One region of the Streptomyces sp. NBC_00726 genome, then DNA from elsewhere that is predicted to be linked to it. Evidence: riboswitches for the same ligand, from Rfam matches in the RefSeq annotation. Region 1 holds a riboswitch; each other region holds the start of a gene.
What was found. Region 1 has a riboswitch for cyclic di-AMP ahead of OG338_RS02195 (C40 family peptidase). Riboswitches for the same ligand answer to the same signal wherever they lie in the genome.

Region 1 (7,503 bases):
ACGCTCATGGCTCAGCCCTCCCGCGCCGCAGCGCACACCGCGCGGCAGATCCGTGCCACGTCGTCGTCACCGGTCACATACGGCGGCATGGTGTAGACGAGGTCCCGGAACGGCCGCAGCCACACCCCCTCGCGCACCGCGGCCGCGGTCGCCGCCGCCATGTCCACCTCGTGGTCCAGCTGGACGACCCCGATGGCGCCGAGCACCCGCACCTCGCGCACCCCGGGCAGCTCCCGGGCCGCCGCCAGGCCCTCGTTGAGCCCGGCCTCGATCCGCTTGACCTCCTGCTGCCAGTCCTGGCCGAGCAGCAGGTCGATGGAGGCGCAGGCCACCGACGCGGCCAGCGGGTTGCCCATGAACGTCGGGCCGTGGGCGAGCACCGGCACCTCGCCGCGCGAGATGCCGTCGGCCACCTCGCTCGTGCACAGCGTCGCCGCCATCGTCAGATAGCCGCCGGTCAGAGCCTTGCCCACGCACATCACATCGGGGGAGACCCCCGCGTGCCCGGCCGCGAACAGCTTCCCCGTACGCCCGAAGCCCGTCGCGATCTCGTCGAACACGAGCAGCACGCCGTACGCGTCGCACGCCTCGCGCAGCACGCGCAGATAGCCGGGGGAGTGGAAGCGCATGCCGCTCGCCCCCTGGACCACCGGCTCGACGATCACGGCCGCCAGCTCGTCCGCGTGGCGCCCGATCAGCTCGCGCAGGTGCGCCGCGTACGCCGGATCGGGCTCGGAGCCGTAACCGGCGGGCGGCTCGTCGGCGAAGACCTGGCGGGGCAGGGCGCCGGACCACAGCTCGTGCATCCCGCCCTCGGGGTCGCACACCGACATCGGCTGCCAGGTGTCGCCGTGGTAGCCGCCGCGCCAGGTCAGCAGCCGCTTCTTGGCCGGCCGCCCGGCCGACCGCCAGTACTGGAGGCACATCTTCACGGCGACCTCGACCGACACGGAGCCCGAGTCGGCGAGGAAGACATGGCGCAGCGGCTCCGGGGTGATCTCCACCAGCCGGGCCGCCAGCCGGACGGCGGGCTCGTGCGTGAGCCCGCCGAACATCACATGGCTCATCCGGTCCAGCTGGCCGCGCGCCGCCTCGTTCAGCACGGGGTGGTTGTAGCCGTGCACGGCCGACCACCAGGACGACATCCCGTCGACCAATTCGTGCTGTCCGTGGGCGGGTTCGGCGAGCCGCAGCCGGACCCCGGACGCGGACTCCACGACCAGCGGTTCCTGCCGGCCCGGCATGGGGCCGTACGGATGCCAGACGTGCGCCCGGTCCAGGTCCCGGAGTACGGCGGGGGAGAGCGGCTCAGGCATTGGGAGCGAGGTCCGTGCCCGCGCCACGGCGGCGGACCGCCACCAGATCCGTCCGGGCCGCCCCGGGCACCTGCGTTTCCGGCGCCTTCGCGGCGGGTACGGGCTCCGCCGCCGTTCCGGCGTCCGCTTCCGCCTCCGCACCCCCGCCGCACGGCCCGCAGCCGCCGCCCGCGTGCGAGCCGCAGCCCTCCGGCTCCGTGGCACAACTGCCCGCATGCGAGCCGCAGCCGCCCGCCGCCGCGTCCGCGCGGTGCCGGGGGAGCGTCGTCGTACCCGCGCCCTCCACCTCGAAACCGGCGTCCGCGATCATGTCCAGATCCGCCTGCCCGGCCTGGCCCTCACTGGTCAGATAGTCGCCCAGGAAGATGGAGTTCACCAGATGCAGGGCGAGCGGCTGCATCGAGCGCAGATGGACCTCGCGCCCGCCCGCGAGCCGCACCTCCACATCCGGGCAGACGAACCGCACCATCGCCAGGATGCGCAGACACCGCTGCGGCGTCAGGTTCCACTCCTTGGCGAGCGGGGTCCCCTCGAACGGGATCAGGAAGTTGACCGGCACCGAGTCCGGGTCCAGCTCGCGCAGCGCGAAGACCACGTCGACCAGATCGGCGTCGCTCTCGCCCATGCCCGCGATCAGCCCGGAGCACGCGGAGAGCCCGGCGGCCTGCGCCTGGTGCACCGTGTCGACACGGTCGGCGTAGGTGTGGGTGGTCGTGATCTCCCCGTACGTCCCCTCGGACGTGTTGAGGTTGTGGTTGTACGCGTCGGCGCCCGCCGAACGCAGCCGGTCGGCCTGGCCCTCGGAGAGCAGACCGAGGCAGGCGCACACCTCGACGCCCTCGTTCTGGTCCTTGATGGCCTCGATGGTCTGCGAGACCCGGTCGACGTCCCGGTCCGTCGGGCCCCGGCCGCTGGCCACCAGGCAGACGCGCTTGGCGCCGCCGGCCACCCCGGCCGCCGCCGCCTTCGACGCCTCGTCCGGCTTCAGCCAGGTGTACTTGAGGATCTCCGCCTTGGAACCGAGCCGCTGCGAACAGTACGAGCAGTCCTCGGGGCAGAGCCCGGACTTCAGATTGACCAGATAGTTCAGTTTCACCCGCCGCCCGAACCACTGCCGGCGCACCTTGCCGGCCGCGGCCACCACGTCGAGCAGTTCGTCGTCCGGGGTCGCCAGTACGGCGAGCGCTTCTTCACGGGTCGGCAGCTCGCGCCGCAGCCCCTTGTCCACCAGCGTGTTCAGGAGGTCCATGGCGATGATCCTGACGCACCGCACCGCCCGGAGCCAAGGAGGAACCGGACAACAGAGCTCACACGGGGTGTGTGTATTGCCACACCGTGTCTCGGCGCGGGCCCGGTTAGGGTCTGTGAGCTGCCTACAAAAGGGACCGCCCATGCCCGCCACCCCGTTCGACTGGATCGAAGCCGAGGCGCGCCGGCGCGCGGACGCGGGCCTGGTCCGCCGGCTGCGGCCCCGCGAGGCCGACGCGGAGCTCCTGGACCTCGCGAGCAACGACTACCTGGGCCTCACCCGGCACCCGGAGGTGACCGCCGCGGCGGCGGACGCGGCGCGCCGCTGGGGCGGCGGGGCGACCGGCTCCCGCCTGGTCACCGGCTCGACCGCGCTCCACGCCGAGCTGGAAGACGAACTCGCCGCGTTCTGCGGCTTCGAGGCCGCGCTGGTCCTCTCCTCCGGTTACGCCGCCAACCTCGCGGCCCTCACCGCGCTCACCGGACGCGGCGCGCTGATCGCGTCGGACGCGGGCAACCACGCCTCCATCGTGGACGGCTGCCGGCTCTCCCGGGCCGAGACCGCCGTCGTCCCGCACGCCGACCCGGAGGCCGTCCGCAAGACGCTGCGCGGGCACGCGGGCCGGAAGCTGGCCGTCACCGACTCGGTGTTCTCCGTGGACGGCGACGCCGCGCCGCTGGCCGCACTGGCCGCCGTCTGCCGGGCGGAGGGCGCCGCGCTCCTGGTGGACGACGCGCACGGACTCGGGGTGCTCGGCGCGGGCGGACGGGGCGCGCTCGACGCGGCGGGGCTCGCGGGCGACCCGGGCGTGGTCGCCACGCTCACCCTGTCCAAGTCCCTGGGCAGCCAGGGCGGGGCGGTCCTCGGGCCGGCCCGGGTCATCGACCACCTGGTCAACACCGCCCGGACGTTCATCTTCGACACCGGACTCGCCCCGGCCGCCGCCGGCGCCGCCCTCGGCGGACTGCGGCTGCTGCGCCGCGAACCGGGGCGCGCGCTCAGGGCGCGTACGGTCGCGACCGCGCTGTACGAGGGGCTGACGGCGGCCGGTCTGACCGCGGTACGGCCCGACGCGGCGGTCGTCTCGGTCCGGGCGCCCTCGGCCGACGCCGCCGTGCGCTGGGCCGCCGACTGCCGGACGGCCGGGATGGCGGTGGGCTGCTTCCGGCCGCCGTCCGTGCCCGACGGCATCTCGCGGCTCCGGCTGACCGCCCGCGCGGACCTGACGGATGACCGGATCGCGCGGGCGGTGGAGACGGTGCGGCGGACCGCACCGTCGAGCTGAGGCGGTGGTCCGCCTCAGCGTTTCAGGCCGGAGACGAAGGACGTCCAGGCCGTCGGGGAGAACTCCAGGGGCGTGCGGCCCACGTCCTTCGAGTCGCGGACGGCCAGCGGCCGCCCGGTTCCGGACGGCGCGGTCTCCACGCAGTTGTTCATTCCCGTGCTGTAGCTGCTGCGTCGCCAGCGCGACGCGTTCCGGGTGAGGTGATCGGACATGACGCTTCCTCCGGGCGGTGGGGGGTCACCGGTCGCCGCGGTCGATCGCGGCGATCAGGTCCAGCGTGTGCTCCGGCGACAGCGCGTGCGTCTGAAGGGTCTCGAAGGCCGTGCTGTACGCCGCAAGGTCTTCTTTCCGTTCCAGATAGAGGCTACTCGTCAAGTGGTCAAGAACGACCACGTCAAGGTCGGAAGCGGTCGGAAAGGAGAAGATAACGAAAGGGCTTGTCAGGCTGACATAGCCGCCGACCGAGAACGGAAGTAACTGGAGTCGCACATGGGGAAGTCGTGCCACCCGGGCGAGATGGCGCAGCTGCTCCCGCATCACCCGCCGGCCGCCGACCTCCCGGCGCAGCACCGCCTCGTCCAGGACCGCGCTCAGCCGCAGCGGCGGATCGCTCCGCAGCACCCCCTGCCGGGTCAGCCGCACCTCCACCAGCGAGTCCAGCTGACCGGACGGCAGCCCGTCCAACGAGGCCCGGGTCACCGCGCGGGCGTAGTCGGCCGTCTGCAACAGGCCCGGCACCACCGTGGTCTCCAGCGTGCGGGCGGTGCGCGCCTGCGACTCCAGACTGATGAAGTCACGGTACTGGGGCGGGATGAGCCCCCGGTAGGCGTGCCACCAGCCGGCGCCGCCCCCGCCCGCCGAACCGGCGAGCGCGCCCAGGACCTCGCGGAGCTTCGGATCGTCCATGCGGTACGCGTCGAGGAGCCGGTTCACATCCTCCGGCCGCACCCCGCTGACACCTGTCTCGATCCGGCTCACCTTCGACTGGTGCCAGCCGAGGAGCGCCGCCGCCTCCCGGCTCGTGAGACCTGACGCGTGACGCAGGCTCCGCAGCTCCTCTCCCAGCTTGCGGCGCCGTACCGCAGGGCCGTGCTGCATCCGATGGCTCCCTCCGCTGTCCGACGAGCAGACAGTGTGACGCCGGAGGGGGTCCGCGTGGGGAGAGTTCACCGGATTGAGCGACAGATATATGCATATCTTGGCGGATCGTCGCCCCGGAGGGCACCATCGGTGGCACTCTGGCGCGAAGCACAACCGGTCCCGCTCGCTGGGCCGGTATCGGGTGGGAAAGGGACGGCTCGCCATGGCAGACCATCAGGAAGCACGTGTCACCCTGCCGAGCGAGCCGGTCTCGGTCTCCGCGGCCCGCGGGTTCGTCGCCCGGGTACTGACGGAGTGGGGCCTGCCCGAGGACGCGGAGATGGCCGACACCGTCCGCCTCATCCTCTCGGAGTTGGCCACCAACGCCGTCCTGCACACCTTCGGGCAGTCACCCACCTTCACCGTCGAGCTGCGCCTTGAGCGGGACGAGGAACTGCGCCTCGGCGTGACGGACAGCCACCCCCGCCGGCCCCAGCGGCTGCCCGCCGCCGTCCAGCAGGACAACGGACGCGGCATGGTCATCATCCGCTCGCTGGCCAAGGAGTACGGTGGCCGGCTGGCCGTCACCCCCACCGCCGACGGCGGCAAGACCGTCTGGGTGGCCCTCCCGTGGCAGGTCCCCGTCCAGCCCTGAGGCGCCTCAGGCGACCCGGCCGTAGTAGACGCTCCGGGTCCAGATCTTCTCCAGGCGCACCACGGCCCCGGTCTTCGGCGAGTGCCAGATCTTCCCGCTGCCGGCGTAGATGCCCACGTGGTAGACACCGCGCCCCGAATGGAAGAAGACCAGGTCACCCCGTTGGCGCTTGGACGCCGACACGTGCCTGGTCCTGTTGTACTGCTGCTGGGCGGTACGGGGGAGTTTCCTGCCGGCCTTCTTGAACGAGTAGAGCGTCAGCCCGGAACAGTCGAAGCTGCCGGGGCCGGTGGCGCCCCAGCGGTAGGGCGCCCCCTTCTTCGACGCGGCGACCTTCAGGGCCTTCATCGCATGGCCGGCCGCCTGCGCCTCGGGCGCGGCTCCTGGGACGCACAGCGTGCCGCCGACGGCGGCGAGAGTCATGACCGAGGCCGTGGTGGCCCGGGCGAGCAGAGACGGGACATGTACCTGCGCAGTCATGCGCAACCCTTCGTCAGCCGCCTGTGAAGGATGACCTGTCGGGTTCGGGCTGGCGAAGTTGCCCGGCCGCGCGCGGCGGCTTCACCCCGAGGGACGGCCGGAGATCCGGCGGTCCCGTAGTGCTCGGGTCCTCCACTCCTGCCGATCCACTCCTGTCGACCAGTCATCCGGGCGGCGGCAGGACTCGGCGTCCGCCCGGACCGCCCCGCCGCGGTGGCGGGGGCTTGTCGTCCCAGGGATCTTGACGCACCTCGGGCCGGATTTCCGCGCCGGAACAGCCATCGGTGAAGACCGTCACGGATGGCCCGTTCAGGTGGACGGAAACCCGGACGGCGGTCCGCCGGCCGCCCGTCGCCACGGCCGTACCAGCGGTGTCGCGAAGGAACGCGCCCCACGCGCATCAGGAAAAGGCAAATCGGACCGTCGCTCGCGCGAGGGAACACCTACGCCGAACGAGCGAGGAAATCCCGCGCGCCCGCCGGGCGTGTCGGTGACCTGCCGGGGTGTCAGTCCGGCGGGACGGGCGGCAGGGCGACCCGGGCCGCCCGCCGCTCGCCGTCCAGCTCCCGCAGCGCGCGGGTCAACGTGCTGCTGTGGATACGGGTTTCGCCGCGCCGGTGCATCAGTGCGAGCGCGTCCCGTAAGGCCGCCGCGTGCGAGGCGAGGGCCTGGGCGGCGCGCAGGGCTGTGTAGGTGTCGTCCCCGTGCGCCGGGTTGATCCGGCCCACCTGGTCGACCACCCGCAGATAGCCGTCGATGAACGCGGACTCGGCCCGGGTCAGGGCGGGCAGCGGCGGGAAGTCCGGTGGCTGCATCCCCGGTTCACCACCCGGAGCGCGGCGGCACCGGGACCCGGTTCCGCACGATGTGGTCGACCAGCCCGTACGCCAGGGCGCCCTCCGCGTCGAGGGCGAGGTCGCGCTCGGTGTCCTCGGTGACCTGTTCGACGGAGCGCCCGGTGTGCCGGGCCAGCATGCCGGTCATCGTCTCGCGCATCCGGGCCAGTTCCCGCGCCTCGATCTCCAGGTCGGACGGCTGCCCCTGAAGCGGCTCGTCCAGCGCGGGCTGGCCGACGACCACCTTGGCGCCGGGCAGCATGTGCCGCCGGCCCGGGGCACCCGCGGCAAGCAACACGGCCGCGCCGGCGCCCGCCCGGCCCAGGCAGTAGGTCTCCACCTCGCAGCTGAGGAAGTTCATCGTGTCGTACAGGGCCGTCATCGCGCCGAACGAGCCGCCCGGCGAGTTGATGTACAGCGAGACGGGCCGGTCCGGCGCGTCGTGCTCCAGATACATCAGCTGGGCCACCAGATCGTTGGCGGCCGTCTCGTCCAGAGCCGTGCCGAGGAAGACGACGCGCTCCGCGAGCAGCTTGGAGTACGGGTCGAGGGTCCGGGACCCCTGCGAGGTGCGCTCGGTGAACTCGGGCAGAACGTGGCGG
Region 2 (7,503 bases), 1.9 Mb from region 1:
GTCGTCCTCACCGGCGGCGCGGGCAATCAGCCGCTCACCGACGGGCTGGCCCGGCTGGCCGGCTCCGGACGGGTGCGGATGCCCGATCTGGAGCTGCTGCCCGGCGCGTACGACCTGCCGGGCGCCCGGCTCCTCGACCTCGTCCAGGTCATGGACCGTATTCGCATCGAGTGCCCCTGGACCTCGCGGAAGACACACAAGGGCCTCGCCAAGTACGCCATCGAGGAGGCGTACGAGCTGGTCGAGGCGATCGAGGACGGCGACCGCGAGGAACTGCGCGAAGAACTCGGGGACGTACTGCTCCAAGTCGTCTTCCACGCGCGCATCGCGGAGGAGGACGAGGAGGAGCCGTTCTCCGTGGACGACGTCGCCGGCACCCTCATCGAGAAGCTGATCCACCGGCACCCGCACGTCTTCGGCGACGAGACCGCCGAGACCCCGGAGGACGTCCACGCGCACTGGCTGCGCACCAAGGCGATCGAGAAGCAGCGCGCTTCCGTCACCGACGGCGTACCCCTCGGCCAGCCCGCCCTGGCGCTCGCCGCGAAGCTCGCGAGCCGGGCCCGTACCGCCGGCCTCGACGTCCCGCTCCCCGAGGGCGACGACATCGGCTACCGCCTCCTCGCCCTCGCCGTACGGGCCCAGCAGGAGGGCATCGACCCGGAGGCCGCCCTACGCGCCGCGGGCCGCGCGTACCGGGACGCGATCCGGACGGCGGAGGGCACCGGATAACGTCGGGGAGTGAACGACTGCCCCGCCGACAGCCCTGCCGACCGTCCCGCCGAAGCCGCGTCCGTACCCGCCGGCTGCCCCGCCCACACCTCGTCCGCCGCCGTGCCGCCCGCGCCCGAGCTCTTCACCTGGGAGTTCGCCACCGACCCGTACCCGGCGTACGCCTGGCTGCGCGAGCACAGCCCCGTGCACCGCACCACGCTGCCCAGCGGGGTCGAGGCATGGCTCGTCACCCGGTACGCGGACGCCCGGCAGGCCCTCGCCGACTCCCGGCTGTCCAAGAACCCGGCGCACCACGCCGAGCCCGCGCACGCCAAGGGGAAGACCGGCATCCCCGGGGAGCGCAAGGCCGAGCTGATGACGCACCTGCTCAACATCGACCCGCCCGACCACACCCGGCTGCGCCGCCTGGTGTCCAAGGCGTTCACGCCCCGGCGCATCGCGCAGTTCGCGCCCCGGGTGCAGGAGCTGACGGACCGGCTCATCGACGGGTTCGTGGAGAAGGGGGAGGCCGACCTGATCCACGAGTTCGCCTTCCCGCTCCCCATCTACGCGATCTGCGACCTGCTCGGCGTGCCCCGCGAGGACCAGGACGACTTCCGGGACTGGGCGGGAATGATGATCCGGCACGGCGGCGGGCCGCGCGGCGGGGTCGCCCGGTCCGTGAAGAAGATGCGGGCCTATCTGCTCGAACTGATCCACCGCAAGCGCGAGGACCTGGGCGACGACCTGATCTCCGGGCTGATCCGGGCGAGCGACCACGGCGAGCACCTGACCGAGAACGAGGCCGCGGCGATGGCCTTCATCCTGTTGTTCGCCGGCTTCGAGACGACCGTGAACCTGATCGGGAACGGCGTACACACCCTGCTGAACCACCCCGCCGAGCGTGCGCGGCTGCAACGCGCGCTGGCGGCGGGCGACCGCGAGCTGCCGGCCACCGGGATCGAGGAACTGCTGCGCTACGACGGCCCGGTGGAGCTTGCCACCTGGCGGTTCGCCACCGAGCCGCTGACCATCGGCGGGCAGCGCGTCGCGGCGGGCGATCCGGTGCTCGTGGTGCTCGCGGCGGCCGACCGGGACCCCGGGCGGTTCGCCGGACCGGACATCCTGGACCTGTCGCGGAGTGACAATCAGCACCTCGGCTACGGTCACGGCATTCATTACTGTCTGGGAGCGCCGCTCGCCCGGCTGGAGGGACAGACCGCGCTCGCCACCCTGCTGACACGCCTTCCGGACCTGCGACTTGCGGGAGAATCAAGCGATTTGAGGTGGCGCGGCGGACTCATCATGCGCGGACTGCGCACGCTGCCGGTGCAATTCACGCCCGGAGCGCGCGCCGGGGAAAGTGACACTCTGTCAACTCTGTGACTTTCGCGTGATCTCTACTGCATCGACTTGTGACTCACGTTCGAGTTTCGCTAGGTTCACCGTTCGACGCACCAGTCGCTTGTCAGTCACACGGAAGGCATCTCCCATGGGCTCCGCGAACGGCAGACACCGCCGCCCTCGTCAGGCACCCGCCATCGTGGTCGCCGCAGGCGTCACCGGCTCGGCGATCGCCATCCCGCTGCTCGGCGCCGCGAGCGCGCACGCCGCGGACGCCGCGACCTGGGACCGGGTGGCCGACTGCGAGAGCGGCGGGACGTGGAGTGCCGACCTCGGCAACGGCTCCTACGGCGGTCTCCAGTTCACGCCGGAGCTGTGGAAGGCGTACGGCGGTGAGGCTTACGCCGAGCGCGCCGACCTCGCCAGCCGCTCGCAGCAGATCGCGGTGGCCGAGCGGGTCCTGGCCGCCAAGGGTCCGAAGGCGTGGCCGAGCTGTGCGGTGATCTCCGGGCTCACCAAGGCCGCGGGCGCGGCGGACGCGGACCAGGGTGACGAGGACGAGGACGGGCCCGCCCGGAGCGCCGACTCGGGGCTCGACGCCGGTCTCGGCACCGATCCGGTGGACGACGCCTCCTCGGGCTCGTCGGCCACCGGATCGGACGAGGCGTCCGGCGCGGCCGCCACGGGCAAGGAGGCCGGCAAGAGCTCCGGCAAGCACGCGGGCAGGAGCGCCGAGGAGAAGGCCGGCGCCTCCGCTTCCCCGTCCGCCGACCCCACGGGCACCCCGTCCGCCGCGGACGGCCCGTCCGGGACGCCCTCGGCGGACACCTCGGCCGACCCCTCCGCGGACCCCTCGGCCGGTGAGACGGGCGGCGCGACGGACGACGCGCGGGCGAAGGGCGGCAAGCACCGGGGCGCCCCGGCCGCCGACGACGCCGGGACGGCCGACGGGCGCGACGCGGGCCGGCACGCCTCGCGGGGCGACGGCGACGCGCGCGACAGCGCCACGGGTCCGGCCGACGGCACGTACACCGTACGGCCGGGGGACAACCTCTGGGCGATCGCCGACGCGCAGGACCTGCCCGGCGGCTGGCCCGAGCTGTACGAGGCGAACAAGGACGAGGTGGGCTCCGACCCGGACCTCATCCTGCCCGGTCAGAACCTCGATCTGGGCCTCGGTGATCCGGCCCCGGACCAGGTCGCCGAGAGCGCCGGATGAGCCGTTGGAGCCCCCTGCGCTTTGGGTGGTTTAAGAGGCCCATGTCCCACTTTTGACCGAGTGAGACATGGGTCTCTTTGCGTGAACTCACGCCCCTTGTCCGGGAGGTCCCGCCGCATCCGTTCCGACCTGCATAAATGAGGGTTCATCGGATGCTCTTACGGGATGATTATCCGGTATGTCCGTCTTTGAATATGGCCGGTCGGTGTGATTACGGTCAGAACCGCTCGCACCGCGGGCCCCGTCGACCGTCACGCCGAATCCTGCCGTCGGTCGGAGGGAACAGACGCGAAAGCGCCGTAGGCAGGAGCGGGGGACCCAGGTAGGCGCTGGGCCCGGTCGTCGGGAGACGTACCGGGGCCGGCTAGGGGTGAAGTCGCGCCAGCAGCGCGGCCGGGCAACTCACTTGGCCCGAACCCGACAGCTCACCTCGTAGGCGTCGGTGAGGAGAAGACTCGATGCTGCTCAACCGCAAGGGCAACAAGCACCGCCGCCCCTCCAAGGCCGTCCGTGTCGCGACGCTCGCCGGTGTCGCCGGTGCCGCCGTCGCCGTGCCGCTGATGGGCGCGACCAACGCCTCCGCCGCCTCCGTCGCCACGTGGGACGCCGTCGCCCAGTGCGAGTCCGGCGGCAACTGGTCGATCAACACCGGCAACGGCTACTACGGCGGGCTCCAGTTCTCCCAGTCCAGCTGGGCCGCCGCCGGCGGTACGCAGTACGCGGCCCGCGCCGACCTGGCCACCAAGGCCCAGCAGATCGCCACCGCCGAGAAGCTCCTCGACATGCAGGGCCCGGGCGCCTGGTCCTGCGCCGGTGCCGGCAACCTGGCCAACGACGGTGTCGACCCGGGCGTCGACACCGGCTCCGGTGCCGCGAAGCAGGAGGCCGCCCCCAAGCAGGAGGCCGCCCCGAAGAAGGCCGAGCGCACCGAGGCCCCGGCCACCAACCGCTCCGACCGCTCGGACGCCCCGAAGGCCACGAAGAAGACGGTCACCACCCCGGCCGGCAAGAAGGTTGCCAAGGGTGACGGCGAGTACAAGGTCGTCGCCGGTGACACGCTGAGCAGGATCGCCGCCGACCACCACGTCAAGGGTGGCTGGGAGCGGCTGTTCAAGCTGAACAAGGACATCGTCCAGGACGCCGACCTGATCTACCCGGGCCAGCAGCTCCACCTGACGAAGTAGCGCACCCTCCGCGCCCCGCCGCGATCCCTCCTCGCTGATCGCTCGGGCCGCCCCGGCCCGGCACGCACTCCCCCCGTGTGTGCCGGGCCGGGGCACGCCGTATGGAGGGTGCCGGGCGGCCCGGGACCGTTCAACTGTTGTAGTTACTGGCTAGTAATTATCTGGTCTTTCGCCCCGGTATGCCCGCCCTTGGGTCCTTTTTCGTCCCAGGGGACGGGCGGTCGTCCGACGCAGACGGCCGGGCCGGTTAGGCTCTTGTCGCAAGGCCAAAGCGACCCTGCACAACCAGCGTCATATCCCAGAAGGAGATGCCTCGTGCCGTCCATCGACGTCGTCGTAGCCCGGGAAATCCTCGACTCCCGGGGCAACCCCACGGTCGAGGTCGAGGTCGGCCTCGACGACGGCAGCACCGGTCGTGCTGCTGTTCCGTCCGGCGCCTCCACCGGCGCGTTCGAGGCCATTGAGCTTCGCGACGGCGACCCCAACCGCTACCAGGGCAAGGGCGTCGAGAAGGCCGTCCTCGCCGTGATCGAGCAGATCGGCCCGGAGCTCGTCGGCTACGACGCCACCGAGCAGCGCCTCATCGACCAGGCGATGTTCGACCTGGACGCCACGGAGAACAAGGGCTCGCTCGGCGCCAACGCCATCCTCGGCGTCTCCCTCGCCGTCGCCCACGCCGCCTCCGAGGCCAGCGACCTCCCGCTGTTCCGCTACCTCGGCGGCCCGAACGCGCACCTGCTGCCCGTTCCGATGATGAACATCCTGAACGGCGGCTCGCACGCCGACTCCAACGTGGACATCCAGGAGTTCATGATCGCGCCGATCGGCGCCGAGTCCTTCTCCGAGGCCCTGCGCTGGGGCGCCGAGGTCTACCACACGCTGAAGAAGGTCCTGAAGACCAAGGGCCTGTCCACCGGCCTCGGCGACGAGGGCGGCTTCGCGCCGAACCTGGAGTCCAACCGCGCCGCCCTCGACCTCATCGTCGAGGCCATCAAGGAGGCCGGTTACGCCCCGGGCAAGGACATCGCGCTCGCGCTCGACGTCGCCGCGTCCGAGTTCTACAAGGACGGCAAGTACGAGTTCGAGGGCAAGTCCCGCTCGGCCGCCGAGATGACCGAGTACTACGAGGAGCTCGTCTCCGCGTACCCGCTGGTCTCCATCGAGGACCCGCTGTACGAGGACGACTGGGCCGGCTGGAAGATCATCACCGACAAGCTGGGCGCCAAGGTCCAGATCGTCGGCGACGACCTCTTCGTCACCAACCCGGAGCGCCTGGCCCGCGGCATCGAGGAGGGCTCCGCGAACGCCCTGCTCGTCAAGGTCAACCAGATCGGTTCGCTGACCGAGACCCTGGACGCCGTCGAGCTGGCCCAGCGCAACGGCTTCAAGTGCATGATGTCGCACCGCTCCGGCGAGACCGAGGACGTCACCATCGCCGACCTCGCCGTCGCCGTGAACTGCGGCCAGATCAAGACCGGCGCCCCGGCCCGCTCGGACCGCGTCGCCAAGTACAACCAGCTGCTGCGCATCGAGGAGATCCTCGACGACGCCGCGGTGTACGCGGGCCGCTCGGCGTTCCCGCGGTTCCGCTCCGCGAACTGACGAGTACGGCAAGGGCTGACGCCCCCCGCGGGAACCCCCCCGCCTCCGTCCGTCCCCGCGCCCGGTCACGTACCGTGTGCGGGGACGGACGTCGTAATGGGGAGGCGGGAACATGGCCGTGAAGGACCGGGACCGGTTCTCCACCGCGACCCGGCTGCGGCTGCTCGGTGAGCAGACCGCCGCCCGCGTCTACCGGTCCCAGAACCGGCGCCAGGCCCGCCGCTCCCGGCTCACCGGCCGGGCCGCCTTCCTGGCCCTGGTCGTCTGCTCCCTGGTCGTCGCCCTCGCGTATCCGATGCGTCAGTACGTGTCGCAGCGCGACGAGATCGCCGACCAGCGCAGGCTGGCCCGCGAGGCCGAGGCGCGCACCGAGGAGCTGCGGGACCAGAAGGCCCGGCTCCAGGACGACGCGTACATCAAGCGGCTGGCCCGCGAGCACCTGCACTACGTTCTTCCGGGGGAGACCGGCTACACCGTGGTCGACCCCGACGCGGCCAAGGAGCGCGACGGGAAGCCGGCCGACACGGACCGGCCCTGGCACTCCAACCTGTGGGACGGCGTGGACAGCGCCGACCGCGGCTGACGGCCGTCCCCGTCCCCGTACCTCTGCCGGACCGGAATCCGCGGTCCGAGCAGTCCGATCAGCACCCTAGGCAGGCATGGAAACGCCCCCTCCGCAGACCGAGCCCACCGTCCCCACCGAGGCGGACATCGCCGCGTTCCAGCAGCAGCTGGGCCGCCCGCCGCGCGGGCTGCGCGCCATCGCGCACCGCTGTCCGTGCGGCAATCCGGACGTGGTCGAGACGCAGCCCCGGCTGGAGGACGGTACGCCGTTCCCGACGACGTACTACCTGACGTGCCCGCGTGCCGCGTCCGCGATCGGCACGCTGGAGGCCAACGGGGTCATGAAGGAGATGACCGAGCGGCTCGGCAGGGACCCGGAGCTCGCGGCGGCCTACCGGGCGGCGCACGAGGACTACATCGCGCGGCGCGACGCCATCGAGGTCCTGGCGGGCTTCCCGAGCGCCGGCGGCATGCCGGACCGGGTGAAGTGCCTGCATGTGCTCGTCGGGCACTCGCTGGCGGCCGGTCCCGGCGTCAACCCGCTGGGCGACGAGGCGATCGCGATGCTCCCGGAGTGGTGGCGCAAGGGACCGTGTGTGTCACCGTGCGGCGAGCCGGGTACGGACGAGGGCTGAGGGGGCGGCAGACATGACGCGCGTGGCCGCCATCGACTGCGGCACCAACTCGATCCGCCTGCTGGTCGCGGACGCCGACCCCGTTACGGGGGAGCTCGTCGAGCTCTCCCGGCGCATGGAGATCGTCCGGCTGGGGCAGGACGTCGACCGGACCGGCCGGCTCGCCCCCGAGGCGCTGGAGCGTACGTTCGCCGTCTGCCGGGACTACGCGGCGGTGATCGAGGAGCACGGCGCCGAGAAG
Region 3 (7,503 bases), 3.0 Mb from region 1:
TCACCGCCGCGCTCATCGCCGCGCCCATCACACCGCCGATGAGGCCGCTCTTGGCGGCGGCGCGTGCGGGGGACGGCGGGGTGGCCGAGGGGGCGGGGGTGTGATCGGAGGCGAGTGGTGCGGCCATGGTCGAGAGCCCTCCAGGCAGGCTGCGATCAGAGACCGGGAGCGGCTCTCGACGCGCGCCGGCATGCGCGGTCGGGGGCCTGCTCACACGGGCAGCCCACCGAGCCGGGGGGTGCAGCAGATACCTTGCGACAGAACACATGTTCCTTGCAACACCTTCTCGTTTTCGGCACTTTGACGCTTGGATCAAGGCGGTCGCGGTCCGCGTGGTCATGAGGGCTCCGAAGATGCCGTAGAGTTGGGTTCACCGACGCGGGGTGGAGCAGCTCGGTAGCTCGCTGGGCTCATAACCCAGAGGTCGCAGGTTCAAATCCTGTCCCCGCTACTGATGGATCAGGCCCGGCACGCAGGCAGCGTGCCGGGCCTGATGCGTTTCCGGCGCAGACGCGTTTCGCTCCTTCGGCGGCCGAGGATTCGCCCGGTGGCCGGGCGGGCGCGAGGCTGGGGGAGGTGCGCGGTCCCGGCCGTGGCCGCACCGGGCAGGAGACCGCAGGTGGGGAAGAGAGCGCGACGGTGGCGCGGGCCCGACGGCGCGGGCAGTCGCCGGTTCGTCCGGGTGCTGCCGGTGGCGATGATCGTCATCGGGGTGGTGTTCGACCTTTTTGCACCACCCTCCTTCACGGCCGTCCCGATGTTCGCGGCCGCCCCGCTGATCGCCGCGCCCTTCTTCGCTCTGGGTACCACGATCCGGATCGGGATCGCCGCGGTGCTCGCCGTCGCGGGCATCCGGCTCTACACCGGTGATCTGGTCAAGGTGGTCTCGTTCATCGAACTGCTCACCGTGCTCACGGTTGCCGTCCAGGCGTGTGTGATCAACCGCGTCGTGCGGCGCGGAAGCGAGCAGCTGGCGTCCGCCCGGATCATCGCCGAGACGGCCATGCGGGCCGTGCTCCCCGCGCCGCCCGAGCGGCTCGGCGGACTCCAGGTGGCCGCGCGGTACGAGGCGGCGCAGGCGGACGAGTTCGTCGGGGGCGACCTCTTCGCGGCCGCTGACACTCCGTACGGCGTACGGCTTGTGCTGGGGGACGTACGCGGGAAGGGGCTGGAGGCGGTCGGCGCGGTGGCGGTGGTGATCGGGGCGTTCCGGGAGGCGGCGGAGCACGAGAAGTCGCTGGAGGGCGTGGCGCAGCGGCTGGAGCGCGCGCTGGCGCGTGAGTCGGTACGGCGGAGCAGTCTGGACGCGTTCGAGGGGTTCGTGACCGCCGTGTTCGCGGAGATCCCGCCGGGCGCGGAGCGCGTACGACTGGTGAACCGCGGCCATCCGGATCCGTTGCTGCTGTACGGGGACGGGGCGGTGGAGGCGCTGACGCCCTCGGAGCCCGCGCTGCCGCTGGGCATGGACCTGGGGGTGCGGCCGGACCGCTCGGACGAGTGGGAGCTGCCGTCCGGCGGGACGCTGCTGTTCTACACGGACGGCCTGTCGGAGGCCCGGGACGCCGAGGGTGTCTTCTACGACCCGGCGGAGCGGTTGCGCGGGCGGCTCTTCCCGGGGCCCGAGGAGCTGCTGTCCGCGCTGACCGACGACGTACGGCTGCATACGGGGGGCGAGTCGACCGACGACATGGCGCTGCTCGCGGTGGCACGGCCGGCGAAGGGGCAGCCCGACCGGCGCAGGACGGTGAAGATCGTCAAAGCGGGTGACACGCTGCGTGACTGAGGAGCGTCGCTCCGCATAACATTTGACGCAACGTCAGAAAATGCGTAGTGGTTGAGTGCCGATCAACTCGCCCGATTGCACCCGGTTGTGTCCCGTAAAGTCCGGGCCCATCGCGTGAACGATCAGCGGGAACAGCTTGGAATCGGACCCGTCTGTCTATTAACGTTCGATAACGCAGCGCGGTTGTCCCAGCCGTCGTCAGGGACGGCGCCGCGCGCGTGCGCCGAATTCCGCAAGGGAACCGGGGAACCACCTACATGGGGTGAATCGGGCGTCTTCGTCTTCACAAGAGGCGGAGGAACCCGTAGGAGACCTTCCTGCTCCGAACCCGTCAGCTAACCCGGTAGGCGAGAAGGAAGGAAAGGAGCGCGCCCGCGTGGCGTCCAACAAGCCTGCCCCCGAATCACCCTCCCGGTTCGTGTCCGAGTACGGCGCCGACTTCGCGTCCGGCCCCGGCACCGCGTACATCCCGGAACAGGGCGGCGACTACGTGACCGATCGGGGCAACGGCTTCGCCACCGGCGCCGGTTTCGACAGCGGCTTCCGCGCCGACGACGCCGAATCGGAGCGGACCTGGGAGGAATGGAATCCCACCGAGGAGTCCGTCCGCCCCGTCCGCGGCAAGCACCGTGTCGCCAAGCAGCGCAATGGTCTGGCCCGCAGCTCCACCGTCCTCGGCGTCGGTGTCATCGCGGCCGTCGGTGCGGGTGGCATGGCCACCGCGCAGAGCAAGCCGCCGGTCTCCATCTCTCTTCCCGATTCCATCGCGGACAATCTCCCCGACGCCAAGTCCCTGCCCGGCGTGGGCGCGTTGTTCTCCGGCGGGAGCGAGGCCGAAACGCCCGCCACCGCCACCGCGGCCGCCCCGCTGACCACCGCCGGCATCACCACCGCCGAGGCCGAGCACGGCACCACGGACGCCGGCGAGGCGCTGCGCGCCCGCATCCTCCAGCAGGCCGAGCAGCAGCAGGGCGCCGCCGACGCCGAGGCGAAGGCGGCCGAGGAGAAGGCCGCCGCCGAGAAGGCGGCCGCCGAGGCGAAGAAGCAGCAGGACGAGGCCGAGGCCAAGGCCGCCGCCGAGAAGAAGAAGGCGGAGGAGGAGGCGAAGAAGAAGGCCGAGGCGTTGCGCCTGGCCAAGCTCGCCGCCAGTTACTCCCTCCCCACCTCCTCGTACACGATCACCTCGACGTTCGGCGAGGCCGGCTCGATGTGGTCCTCCGGCTACCACACGGGCCTCGACTTCGCGGCCCCGACCGGTACCCCGATCAAGGCCATCCACACCGGCACCATCAAGTCGGCCGGCTGGTCCGGCGCCTACGGCTACCGCACGGTGCTGGAGCTGGAGGACGGCACCGAGCTGTGGTTCTGCCACCAGTCCTCGATCGGTGTCACGGTCGGCCAGAAGGTCACCACCGGCGACACCATCGGCCGCGTCGGCGCGACCGGCAACGTGACCGGCCCACACCTCCACCTGGAGGTCCACACCCCGGGCGGCACCGGCATCGACCCGATGGCCTGGCTGCGCGCCCGCGGTCTGACGGTCTGAGATCTCTTTCTCCGACGCCCCGGCCCTTCCCCGCACGCGGCCTTCCGAACCCCGGCAGCCCTGACGCACACCCCCCGACGTCAGGGCTGCCGGTTCGCGTAGCCGCAGCCTGCCGGATGTATGCGGCACGGAATAGCGTCCGAGCCGGAATAGCGTCCGAGCCGGAAGTCGTTGATCCACCCATGACTTCACTGCGCAATCTCGGCCCGTCGGGCCTCCAGGTCTTCCCGCTCTGCCTCGGTGGAAACGTCTTCGGCTGGACCGCGGACGAGGCCCAGTCCTTCGCCGTCCTCGACGCGTACGCGGCGGCCGGCGGCAACTTCGTGGACACCGCCGACGCCTACTCGCACTGGGCACCCGGCAACGAGGGCGGCGAGTCGGAGACGGTCATCGGCAAGTGGCTCGCGTCGCGCGGCAACCGGTCCGACGTCGTGGTGGCCACGAAGGCCGGCGCGCTCCCCGGCTACAAGGGCCTCTCGGCGCCCACGATCAAGTCGGCCGCCGAGGAGTCGCTTCGCCGGCTCGGCACGGACCACATCGACCTGTACTACACGCACTTCGATGACGAGACCGTCCCGGTCGAGGAGATCATCACCGCCCTGGACGCGCTGGTGAAGGAGGGCAAGGTCCGCGAGATCGCCGCCTCCAACATCAGCGCCGCGCGGCTGCGCGCCTCGCTGGAGTTCTCCGAGCGCGAGGGCCTGGCCCGCTATGTGGCGCTCCAGCCGCACTACAACCTCGTCTCGCGGGACACCTACGAGGGTGAGCTCCAGGACACCGCCGCCGACGCCGGGCTCGCGGCTGTCCCGTACTACGCGCTGGCCGCCGGCTTCCTCACCGGCAAGTACCGCCCGGGGACGGCCGTGGACAGCGTCCGCGCCGGGAGCGCGGCCGGTCACCTGAGGTCGGAGCGCGGACAGCGGGTGCTCGCCGCGCTCGACACGGTGGCGCGGGACCGGGGTGCCGAGATCGCGACGGTGGCCCTGGCCTGGCTCGCGTCCCGTCCCACGGTTGCCGCGCCGATCGCTTCCGCCCGCACGGTCGACCAGCTGCCCGCCCTGCTGGCGGTCGCCGGGCTCCAGCTGACGGACGAGGAGCTGACGACGCTGACGGCGGCGTCGGCGTAGGGATCAGGCCGGGGCCTGCCAATCAGACCGGGGGCCCGCCGGCGTGAGGTTGCTGGCCGTGGGGCTGCTGGCCGTGGGGCTGCGTCGTCGGGTATGGGGGCGAGCTGCCGTAGGGGGTCGGGCTGCTGTACGGAGACGGGTTGCCGTACGGAGACGGGCTGCCGTTGTACGGATTCGGATGGCCGTTGTACGGGAACGGGCTGCCGTACGCGTACGGCGTGGGCCCGCCCGCGTACGGCCGGCGGGGTGGCCAGGCGGCGGTGTAGCCGGGCGGCCGGCGGTGTGTGGCCCGGGCCGCGTACGCGAGGGCGGGGCCCGCGATCTCGCGGCGCTGCCACAGGTGGTGCAGCAGCTCCAGCTCGCGCGCGGCGAAGTCCGGGTCGGCCCTGCCCCGCCCGGCCTGCCGGCGCAGGGAGGCCAGGGACGTCGCGAACGCCTCGTACTCGGCGACCGCGCGCGCCGCCGCCCTGCCGCGCTCCTTCGCCTCCTTGGCACGGACCCGCGCGTAGTCCGGGTGGTACGGATGGCCGGAGGCGCTCACCGCATACCGCCGGCGCGCCGCGTTCCTGGCCAGGGCGCGGGCCCGCATCGAGGCGAGGGCGCGGGGCTCCTCGGGGGTGAGCCAGCCGGCTTCGGCGTACGCGGGGAGCTCGACGGCCAGGGAGCGCAGCTCCTTGCGGCGGGCCCGGACCACCTGCCAGGTCAGCAGGCCGAACACCGGGACCATGAACGCCCCGTACACGATGTAGAAGCCGAACCTGCCGAAGGTCGCGGAGCCGTTCCACAGGGCGTGCATGCCCATCGCGAGGACCAGGCCGAGCAGCGGGACGGCGATGCGCCGCACCCGGCGGCCGGGGGCGCTGCTCGCGGCGATCCCGAGACCGATGCCGGTCAGGACGGTGAAGAGCGGGTGGGCGAAGGGGGTCATCACGGCCCGGACCAGGAACGTCACCACGGTCACCGCCGCGAAGCCGGAGCCCAGCTGCTGGTCCTCGCCGAAGGCGTTGCCCAGGTAGAGGATGTTCTCGGTGAAGGCGAACCCCGTCGCGGTGAAGCCGGCGGCGACGGCGCCGTCCACGATCCCGGTGAACTCCCTCCGGCGGAAGAGGAAGAGCAGCAGGACGGCCGCGGCCTTGGCGCTCTCCTCGACCACCGGTGCGATGACCGTGGCACCGAGGGTGTCGGCGTTCCCCGGATCGCTGTCGGCTATCCACCGGATCGCGAACGAGTTGGCGAGGATGGCGACCAGGGCCGCCGCGCACGCCCCCCACGCGAAGGCGAACAGCAGATTCCGCCACGGGGTCGGCTCGACCCGGTCCAGCCAGCGGAAGGCCGTCATCAGCACCGGGACCGGCAGGACGGCCAGGCACAGGCCGACGAGGAAGCCCTCGGTGCCGGTCTGATCGCGGACCAGGGCGAGGATCACCACCCCGCAGAGCGCCAGCAGCGTGAAGACGGCGACCACTCGGAACGTGCGGTTCCGCCAGAGCGGGCCGACGCGGCGCGGCCGGTAACGCCACTGGCCGCGCGCCGGCACGGCGGCCAGGATCTCGCCGACCCGTTGCTCCTGGAGCACCGGGACGGCCGGCTGATCCCACCGTTGTCGCTGAACAGACCCATCGGACACCCCTTGACCCTAACGAGCGGGTCCGACAACGGCCATGGTGCCCGCCGGGCTCAGACGCGCGCGAACAGCAGGTCGTGCACGACGTGGCCCTTCCCCAGACCCTGGCCCTCGAACCGGGTCTGGGGGCGGAACGCGGGGCGTGGGGCGTAACCGCCGTCCGCCACCGTGTTCTCGAAGAGAGGGTGCGCGGTCAGCACTTCGAGCATCTCCTCGGCGTACGGCTCCCAGTCGGTCGCGCAGTGCACGATCGCCCCGGACTTCAGCGGGTCTGCCAGCAGGTTCAGGAATTCCGGCTGGATCAGCCGGCGCTTGTGGTGGCGGGACTTGGGCCACGGGTCGGGGAAGTAGACCCGCAGCCCGTCCAGCGAATCCGGCTCTAGCATCTCGCGCAGCAGGATGATCGCGTCGCCGTTGGCGACCCGGACGTTGGTCGAGCCGTTCCGGTCGGCGAGACCGAGCAGGTTGCCCTGGCCGGGCGTGTGCACGTCGACGGCGAGGATGCCGGTCCCCGGGTCGTCGGCGGCCATCTGCGCGGTGGCCTCACCCATGCCGAAGCCGATCTCCAGGACCACCGGGAGGCCGTCGAACAGGGCGGGCAGGTCGAGGACGCTCAGCCCGTCGATGTCCAGGCCCCACTTGGGCCAGAGCCGTTCCAGGGCGTTCTGCTGGCCGGGTGTGACCCGGCTGCGGCGCGGCTGGAAGCTGCGGATGCGGCGCTCGTGGTGCGAACCGGCCGGGTCGGCCGCGGGGCCGCCGGGGAAGCGGGGCTCCTGGCGCATCCGGCGCGCGCGCTCCAGGGACGCGGCCCGCACGTCGTCGGGGATGCCGGCGGTGGTGGGCACGGTGCCGTCGGGCGTCGGACGGGAGGGGTTCTTGGGCTCAGACACAATGCCCTGATTCTACGGGGCCGGGCATCCCGCCACGGCGGGCGCGGGGATCATCCCGCCGTCGCCCGCTCCGGCGGCTTCCAGCCGGCCGCCCGGGCCCGGAGCAGGGCGCGGCGGGCCACCTCGCGGCCGATGGGCAGCGCGGCGGTGGCGGCGGGCGACGGGGCGTTCAGCACATGCACGGTGTGCGGGGCCTCGCGGATCAGGAAGTCGTCCACCAGCGTGCCGTCCCGGAGCACGGCCTGGGCGCGGACCCCGGCGGGCGAGGGGCGCAGGTCCGCTTCCGTGACCTCGGGCAGGAGGCGGCGGACGGCCTCCGTGAACGCGCGCTTCGAGAGGGAGCGGTGCACCTCGCCCGCCCCGTAGCGCCAGTGTCTGCGGGCGATGCGCCACGAGCCCGGCCAGCTGAGCGTGTCCATCAGCTCGCGGGGCCGGACGACGGGCCAGCCGTAGCCCTCGCGGGCGGCGGCGGGCACCGCGTTGGGACCGACGTGGACGGAGCCGTCGAAGCCCCGGGTCAGGTGGACGCCGAG
Region 4 (7,503 bases), 5.6 Mb from region 1:
CCGCCGGCCCGTCCTGGACCTCCGTGTTCGCGGACGAGATCGCGGCCATCGGGGCGGAGCGCCCGGACGTCGTCGCGCTCACCGCCGCGATGCGGGACCCGGTCGGGCTGACGAAGTTCGCCGAGCGGTTCCCGGACCGCGTCTGGGACGTCGGCATCGCGGAGCAGCACGCGGCGGTCAGCGCGGCGGGGCTCGCCACGGGCGGGCTGCACCCGGTCGTCGCCGTCTACGCCACCTTCCTCAACCGGGCGTTCGACCAGCTCCTGATGGACGTCGCCCTGCACCGGTGCGGGGTCACCTTCGTCCTGGACCGGGCCGGGGTCACCGGGCCCGACGGCGCCTCCCACAACGGCATGTGGGACCTGTCCGTGCTCCAGGTCGTGCCCGGGCTGCGGATCGCCGCCCCGCGCGACGCGGACCGGCTGCGCGAGGAGCTGCGCGAGGCGGTCGCGGTGGACGACGCGCCGACCCTGGTGCGGTTCCCGAAGGAGTCGGTCGGGGAGACGATCGCGGCGGTCGGCCGGATCGGCGGAATGGACGTGCTGCGGCGCGACGAGGACGCCGATGTGCTCCTCGTCGCCGTCGGCGTGATGGCCTCCGTCTGCCTGCGCACCGCCGAACTGCTGTCGGGCGCCGGCATCCGCTGCACCGTGGTGGACCCGCGCTGGGTCAAGCCGGTCGACGCGATGCTGCCGCCGCTCGCCGCCGGACACCGGCTCGTCGCGGTGGTCGAGGACAACAGCCGGGCCGGGGGCGTCGGTTCGGCGGTCGGGCAGGCGCTCCGGGACGCGGGCGTCGACGTACCGCTGCGCACCTTCGGCATTCCCGAGCAGTTCCTCGCGCACGGCAAGCGGTCCGAGGTGCTGGCCGACATCGGACTCACCCCGGTCGAGATCGCCGGCCGGATCAGCGCCGTCACGGCCGCCCGGAAGGCGGCCGGCGGCACGGGGCAGGACGCTCCGGGCAACGGGCACAAGGAGAGCGGGGCATGAAGGACGACGAGCCCAAGGGCTTCGATCTGGCGCGGCTTCTCGCCGAGCGCGGCGCCGAACGCTACGAGCTGCACAGCAAGCACCTCAACCACCAGCTCCCGCGCATGCTGCACACCATCGGCTTCGACAAGGTCTACGAACGGGCCGAGGGCGCGCACTTCTGGGACGCGGACGGCAACGACTACCTGGACATGCTCGCCGGCTTCGGCGTCATGGGGCTCGGCCGGCACCACCCCGTCGTACGCAAGGCGCTGCACGACGTCCTCGACGCCTCGCTCGCCGATCTGACCCGCTTCGACTGCCAGCCGCTGCCCGGGCTGCTCGCCGAGAAGCTGCTGAGTCACAGCCCGCATCTGGACCGGGTGTTCTTCGGCAACAGCGGCACCGAGGCCGTCGAGACGGCCCTCAAGTTCGCCCGGTACGCCACCGGCCGGCCGCGTGTCCTGTACTGCGACCACGCCTTCCACGGGCTGACCACCGGCTCGCTCTCGGTCAACGGCGAGGGCGGCTTCCGGGACGGCTTCGCCCCGCTGCTGCCCGACACCGCGGTCCCGCTCGGCGACCTCGCCGCGCTCAGCAGGGAGCTGAAGCGGGGCGATGTGGCCGCACTGGTGGTGGAGCCGATCCAGGGCAAGGGGGTGCTCGCCGCGCCGCCCGGCTATCTGCGCGAGGCGCAGGAGCTGCTGCGCAAGCACAAGGCCCTCCTCATCGCCGACGAGGTGCAGACCGGTCTCGGCAGGACCGGCGACTTCTACGCGTACCAGCACGAGGAAGGCGTGGAACCGGACCTCGTCTGCGTCGCCAAGGCGCTCTCCGGCGGCTATGTCCCGGTCGGGGCGACGCTCGGCAGGGACTGGATCTTCAAGCGCGTCTACTCCTCGATGGACCGGGTCCTCGTCCACTCTGCGAGCTTCGGCTCCAACGCCCAGGCGATGGCGGCGGGGCTCGCGGTGCTGTCGGTGATGGAGGACGAGGAGACCGTCGCGCACGCGCGCCGCACCGGCGACCTGCTCCGCGAGCGGCTGTCCGCGCTCGTCGGGCGCTACGAGCTGCTGCACGAGGTGCGGGGGCGCGGGCTGATGATCGGCATCGAGTTCGGCCGCCCCACCTCGCTGAAACTGCGCAGCCGCTGGACCATGCTCCAGGCGGCCCGCAAGGGCCTCTTCGCGCAGATGGTCGTCGTGCCGCTGCTCCAGAAGCACCGCATCCTGACCCAGGTCTCCGGCGACCATCTGGAAGTGATCAAGCTGATCCCGCCGCTGGTCATCGACGACGCGGACGTCGACCGCTTCGTGGCGGCGTTCACCGCCGTCATGGACGACGCGCACAGCGGCGGGGGACTGATGTGGGACTTCGGGCGGACCCTGGTGAAGCAGGCCGTCGCCAACCGCTGAGACGTTTTCGCCCCCGAGTTTTGCCCCTGAGGCAAGAAATTTGCCTCAGGGGAAAGTGTTTGGCCCAATGGAGGCATGAACCCTCCGGACGACCTGGCGGCCGGTGAGCTGCCCGGTGTCGCGCCACGCCTGCGCGATCTGCGCCGAGGCCGTGGTCTCACCCTGGAGACCGCGGCCCAGCGGGCCGGGCTCTCGCCCGCCCACCTCTCCCGGCTCGAAACGGGCCGGCGCCAGCCCTCGCTGCCGATGCTGCTCCAGCTGGCCAGGATCTACGGTACGACGGTCTCCGAGCTCCTCGGCGAGACACCCCCGGAACGGGACGCGATCATCCGCGGCCGCCCCTTCGAGGGCGCGGCCGCCGACGGCTGGCTGTACCAGCAGGCCGGCGGCTCCGGCCGGGCGATGCAGGCGCTGCGCGTCCGCGTTCCGTACGGCGCCCAGGGCGACCTGGTCCGTGTCCACCCCGGCGAGGAGTGGCTGTACGTCCTGACCGGCCGCCTCCGGGTGACGCTCGGCGAGACCGTGCACGACCTCGCGCCCGGCGACGGCGCGCACTTCGACTCGCTCACCCCGCACCGGATCGCCGCCCCCGAACCCGAGGGCGCCGAGCTGCTCTTCGTCCACACCCTGTTGCAGAGTCCCGCCGCCGACCTGTGCCTCGGCGGCCGGGTCCACCGCGGCTGAGACGTTTCCGCCGCCGGACCCCCGGCAGCCAGAGAGGCCAGTCATGTCCGATTCAGAGCACTACGACCCGCTCACCCCGGCCCCGCGCCCCGGCGCCGACAGCCAGGAGAAGAAGATGCCGCGCGGACTCGTGATCCGGCTCTTCGCCTACCTGGTGGCCGGGCACGTCATCGCCGCGTTCCTGTACCTGCTCTTCGCGGTCGGCATGCACAACCAGTAGGCCGGTCCGTCTCGGCCCTAGTCCAGGAGCCGTTCGCGCAGCTGCTCACGGGTGGTGGGGGCGAGCTTCAGTCCCTCGGTGAGATAGCGGTCCGTGCCGCCCCAGGTCTCGTCAATGGTGGTGAAGGCCGCGGCGAGGTAGTCGGGCTGGGCGCCGAAGAGCGGATTGAGCAGCTCCAGCACCTCAGGGGACATCCCGGCCGCCGAGGTGTCGCTGCGCCGGATGCGGTAGCGGCGGTGCGCGTCGTTCGACTTGAGGTAGTCGGCCTCGATGGCCTCCCGGCCGACGCCCACCGCCAGCAGCGTCACCGCGATCGACAGCCCGGCCCGGTCCTTGCCGGCCGCGCAGTGCATCAGGGCCGGCACGCTGTCCTCGGCCAGGGCGTGCAGCACCCGGCTGTGCTCGGCGGTGCGCTCCAGGATGATCGAGCGGTACGAGGCGACCATGCGGTTCGTCCCCTTGCCGTCGGCCAGGATCGAGCGCAGCTGCGCCAGGTCGCCGTCGCGCACCATCCGCCAGAACTCGGCGCCGTCCGCCGGGTCGCTGAGCGGGATGCTCACATTCCGTACGCCCGGCAGCTCGATGTCCAGGCCGTCCAGCTTGTGGTCGGCCGCGTTGCGGAAGTCGAAGACGGTGTGCAGCCCGAGCCCGCCGAGGAAGGCCGCGTCCTCGGCCGTGGCGTGTGCCAGATGACCGCTGCGGTAGAGCCTGCCGCGGCGCACCCGGCGGCCGTCGGTGGTGGGCAGGCCACCCAGGTCGCGGAAGTTGCGGACGCCGGTGAGGACGGGCTCCGTCGGCGGGGTCTGCGGCAGCTGCTGCGTCACGGTCACTCCTGGAGGCTCTGCCCCGGCGCGTGTCGCCGACGGGCCCACGACCGCGACGATACGACATCGGTTCCTGGGGCAATCATCTCGGCCACCCGCCGGTCCGCCCGCTCCGGTGCTGACACGAACGACGGCCGCGACATGTCCGTATTGCCGGATTGGGAATAACTTGCCCCGGTTGTACGGGGGATGATCACTTGCTCGTGAGCGGGATCATATCCGTGACGGTGTGTGGTGACGCCCCGGCGGGGTACTCCCCGCACCGCGCGGAATGCCAAGATCCGTAATCCACGGAGTGTGACCGGAATTCGGCGCCGTAATTCCGGTGCGGAATCCGGTGCGGAACGCGTGGCTTGTTTCCGTCGTCCCGGCTCGCTTACGTTCCATGCCATCCGGATGGAACGCCCAATCCTGCCGCCGTCCGGAATTCGCACCCACTCACCGTGTGGCAGGAGCGGGGGAACCAGGTAAGCCGCCGACCGGGACGACCGGACGGCTAGGGGTGAAGTCGCGCCAGGCGCGGCCGGGCATCTCCAGCCCGAACCCGACAGCTCACCTCGCAGGCGCCGGAGAGGAAATTCTTCATGCCCAATTCGGGTAAGCACCGCCGTCCCAAGTCCAGCACCATCGCCCGTGGCGTCGTCGCCGCGAGCGCCGGCGGAGCCGTCATCGCGCTTCCGCTGCTCGGCGCCACCGGTGCCCACGCCGCGGAGCGGTCCGCCCCGGCCACGTCGAAGTCGGCCGCCGCGCACACCGCCCCGGCCAAGCCCGCGAAGAGCACCGGCACCACCACGTACTCCGTCGTCTCCGGCGACTACCTGTCGAAGATCGCGGCCCAGCACCACCTCAAGGGCGGCTGGCACAAGCTGTACCAGGACAACCGCGAGGTCGTCGGCGGGAACCCGAGCCTGATCTTCCCGGGCATGAAGCTGACCCTCGGCGCCAAGGCGGCCCCCGCCGCCACCACGTCCGAGGCTCCCGCCAAGACGGCGGCGAAGACCGAGACGAAGGCCGCGCCCAAGGCCGAGACCAAGACCGCGCCCAAGGCCGAGACCAAGACCGAGGCGCAGGCCGAGACCAAGACCGAGGCCCCCGCCTCCCAGGACAACGCCTCCGGCTACGTCCACCCGGTCCCGGGCAACCACACCACCGCGTACCGCGCCTCCGGCGCCAACTGGTCCAGCGGCAGCCACACCGGCATCGACTTCCCCGTCTCCACCGGAACCAGCGTGAAGGCCATCACCTCCGGCACCGTCGTCACCGCCGGCTGGGGCGGCGCCTACGGCAACCAGGTCGTCATCAAGCACGCCGACGGCCACTACTCCCAGTACGGCCACATGTCCTCGCTCTCCGTCTCGGCGGGCCAGACCGTGACCGCGGGCCAGCAGGTCGGCCTCTCCGGCGCCACCGGCAACGCCACCGGCCCGCACCTCCACTTCGAGGTCCGCACCGGCCCGGAGTACGGCTCGGACATCGACCCGATCGCCTACCTGGCGTCGCACGGGATCAACGTCTGATCCAGGCGGTACCGGCCCGGTGATCCGGGTCACCGAACGGCACAGAGGGGCGGCGCACGGCGGTGCGCCGTCCCTCTGCTTATTCCCCCTTTACCGAAAACTGACCGGGTGGTTTATCTCACCACCCGTCAACCCCTTATTACGGTCGCGTAGGTCACATTCCGGGGTGCAGGATATGCGGTTGTGGCAGACGATTCGAACAACCTCCAACAGGGCGTCACCGACCGACAGGACGCCATCGGGTCGTACGCGGCGATTGGCGACAGCTTCACCGAGGGAGTCGGCGACCCCGGCCCGGACGGAACGTTCGTCGGCTGGGCCGACCGGCTCGCGGTACTCCTCGCGGACCGGCTCCCGGAGCCCGGCCCGGCGACCGGGGACTTCCGTTACGCCAATCTCGCCGTACGAGGACGCCTCCTCGACCAGATAGTCGAGGAGCAGGTGCCCCGCGCCAAGGAACTCGCCCCCGATCTGGTGAGCTTCTGCGCAGGCGGCAACGACATCATCCGGCCGGGCACCGACCCGGACGACGTGGCCGAACGCTTCGAGAGGGCGGTCGCCGACCTCACGCGGTCGGTGGGCACCGTCATGGTGACCACCGGCTTCGACACCCGCGGCGTCCCCGTGCTGCGCCATCTGCGCGGCAAGATCGCCACCTACACCGCCCACGTCCGGGCCATCGCCGACCGCTACGACTGCCCGGTCCTCGACCTGTGGTCGCTGCGCTCCGTGCAGGACCGGCGCGCCTGGGACGGCGACCGGCTCCACCTGTCGCCCGAGGGGCACACCCGGGTCGCGCTCCGCGCCGCCCAGGTCCTCGGCCTCGACGTGCCGGCCGACCCGGACCAGCCGTGGCCGCCGCAGCCCCCGCGCGGCACGCTGGAGATCCGCCGCGACGACATCCACTGGGCGCGCGAATACCTGGTCCCGTGGATCGGGCGGCGGCTGCGCGGCGAGTCCTCCGGGGACCACGTCGAGCCGAAGCGGCCGGACCTGCTGCCGCTCTGACCGGCCCCCGTCCGCTGTCCTCAGTCGTCCCGCGACCGCGTCGCGGCGACCGGGGACAGCGGCAGCGCCGCCGGGACGCGCTCCAGGACCCCGCCCGCGAACACGTCGTACAGCGGCAGCGTCTCCAGGTGCACATAGCCGATGTGGCAGTCGCAGACGGCGAGCGGGCAGGCCCGCGGCCCCAGCGCCCGCCGGTAGCTCCCGTCGTACAGATTGCCCAGCTCCGCCCGGACGAAGTGGCAGCGGCGCACCATGCCCTCCCCGTCCACCGAGATCACCGACTCACCGGTCCGGCAGGGCAGCCCCGCCGAGCGGTGCGGATGGCGGCTGTACGGGAACAGCGGGTCGATCGCCGTCCACCGCTCCGCCTCCTCGTCCGTGTAGGTGTGCCCCTCGGCCGCGTTGACCCAGAGATAGACCTCCTCCGGGAGCGCCGCGCGCAGCCGCCGCGCCTCGCCGAGATGGGCGTCGAACCCGACGACACCCACGCTGTGCCGGACCCCGAGCTCCCGCAGCTCCGCGCACCGGCCCAGGAAACGCTCGTACGGTGTCTGCCCCGGGTGGTACGTGCACCAGAGCGCGATCCGTTCGCGGGCCGGCTCCGGGGCCTCGGCCAGCCACCGCGTACGCCCGCTCAGGTTCGTCTGGATCGCGACCCGGCGCACATGCGGGAGGCCCGCCAGCTCCACGATCGCCCCGCGGTACCAGGACCGCACCAGGCCCTCGCCCCACGGCGTGAACAGCACCGAGATCCGGTCACCGGTCTGCGCCGCCACCCACGCGGTGAACCGTTCGAGGGCCGCCCGGTCGGCCCGCAGCTGCTCCCGGCTGTCGCGCCGCTTGGCGAACGGGCAGTACGGGCAG

Region 2: another riboswitch for cyclic di-AMP. It lies ahead of OG338_RS10700 (transglycosylase family protein); the one in region 1 lies ahead of OG338_RS02195 (C40 family peptidase).
Region 3: another riboswitch for cyclic di-AMP. It lies ahead of OG338_RS15600 (M23 family metallopeptidase); the one in region 1 lies ahead of OG338_RS02195 (C40 family peptidase).
Region 4: another riboswitch for cyclic di-AMP. It lies ahead of OG338_RS27210 (peptidoglycan DD-metalloendopeptidase family protein); the one in region 1 lies ahead of OG338_RS02195 (C40 family peptidase).

The regions. Positions count from the first base shown of each region.
Region 1 is NZ_CP108983.1:526,758-534,260, reverse strand. It holds gene bioD (dethiobiotin synthase) at 1-8, opposite strand, end outside; gene OG338_RS02225 (adenosylmethionine--8-amino-7-oxononanoate transaminase) at 12-1,316, opposite strand; gene bioB (biotin synthase BioB) at 1,309-2,565, opposite strand; gene OG338_RS02215 (8-amino-7-oxononanoate synthase) at 2,708-3,850, shown strand; gene OG338_RS02210 (DUF397 domain-containing protein) at 3,865-4,062, opposite strand; gene OG338_RS02205 (helix-turn-helix domain-containing protein) at 4,088-4,948, opposite strand; gene OG338_RS02200 (ATP-binding protein) at 5,154-5,585, shown strand; gene OG338_RS02195 (C40 family peptidase) at 5,592-6,065, opposite strand; cyclic di-AMP (ydaO/yuaA leader) riboswitch at 6,069-6,265, opposite strand; gene OG338_RS02190 (hypothetical protein) at 6,572-6,880, opposite strand; gene OG338_RS02185 (ATP-dependent Clp protease proteolytic subunit) at 6,888-7,503, opposite strand, start outside.
Region 2 is NZ_CP108983.1:2,427,211-2,434,713, reverse strand. It holds gene OG338_RS10715 (nucleoside triphosphate pyrophosphohydrolase) at 1-732, shown strand, start outside; gene OG338_RS10710 (cytochrome P450) at 742-2,100, shown strand; gene OG338_RS10705 (transglycosylase family protein) at 2,207-3,277, shown strand; cyclic di-AMP (ydaO/yuaA leader) riboswitch at 3,563-3,731, shown strand; gene OG338_RS10700 (transglycosylase family protein) at 3,736-4,461, shown strand; gene eno (phosphopyruvate hydratase) at 4,777-6,063, shown strand; gene OG338_RS10690 (septum formation initiator family protein) at 6,176-6,646, shown strand; gene OG338_RS10685 (DUF501 domain-containing protein) at 6,723-7,262, shown strand; gene OG338_RS10680 (exopolyphosphatase) at 7,276-7,503, shown strand, end outside.
Region 3 is NZ_CP108983.1:3,491,727-3,499,229, forward strand. It holds gene OG338_RS15585 (hypothetical protein) at 1-127, opposite strand, end outside; tRNA gene OG338_RS15590 (tRNA-Met) at 378-451, shown strand; gene OG338_RS15595 (PP2C family protein-serine/threonine phosphatase) at 620-1,783, shown strand; cyclic di-AMP (ydaO/yuaA leader) riboswitch at 1,995-2,148, shown strand; gene OG338_RS15600 (M23 family metallopeptidase) at 2,160-3,329, shown strand; gene OG338_RS15605 (aldo/keto reductase) at 3,512-4,456, shown strand; gene OG338_RS15610 (PrsW family glutamic-type intramembrane protease) at 4,479-6,083, opposite strand; gene trmB (tRNA (guanosine(46)-N7)-methyltransferase TrmB) at 6,134-6,970, opposite strand; gene lhgO (L-2-hydroxyglutarate oxidase) at 7,021-7,503, opposite strand, start outside.
Region 4 is NZ_CP108983.1:6,116,437-6,123,939, forward strand. It holds gene dxs (1-deoxy-D-xylulose-5-phosphate synthase) at 1-992, shown strand, start outside; gene OG338_RS27190 (aspartate aminotransferase family protein) at 989-2,386, shown strand; gene OG338_RS27195 (helix-turn-helix domain-containing protein) at 2,462-3,070, shown strand; gene OG338_RS27200 (DUF6126 family protein) at 3,114-3,290, shown strand; gene OG338_RS27205 (tyrosine-protein phosphatase) at 3,308-4,114, opposite strand; cyclic di-AMP (ydaO/yuaA leader) riboswitch at 4,536-4,695, shown strand; gene OG338_RS27210 (peptidoglycan DD-metalloendopeptidase family protein) at 4,699-5,631, shown strand; gene OG338_RS27215 (SGNH/GDSL hydrolase family protein) at 5,815-6,639, shown strand; gene OG338_RS27220 (STM4011 family radical SAM protein) at 6,660-7,503, opposite strand, start outside.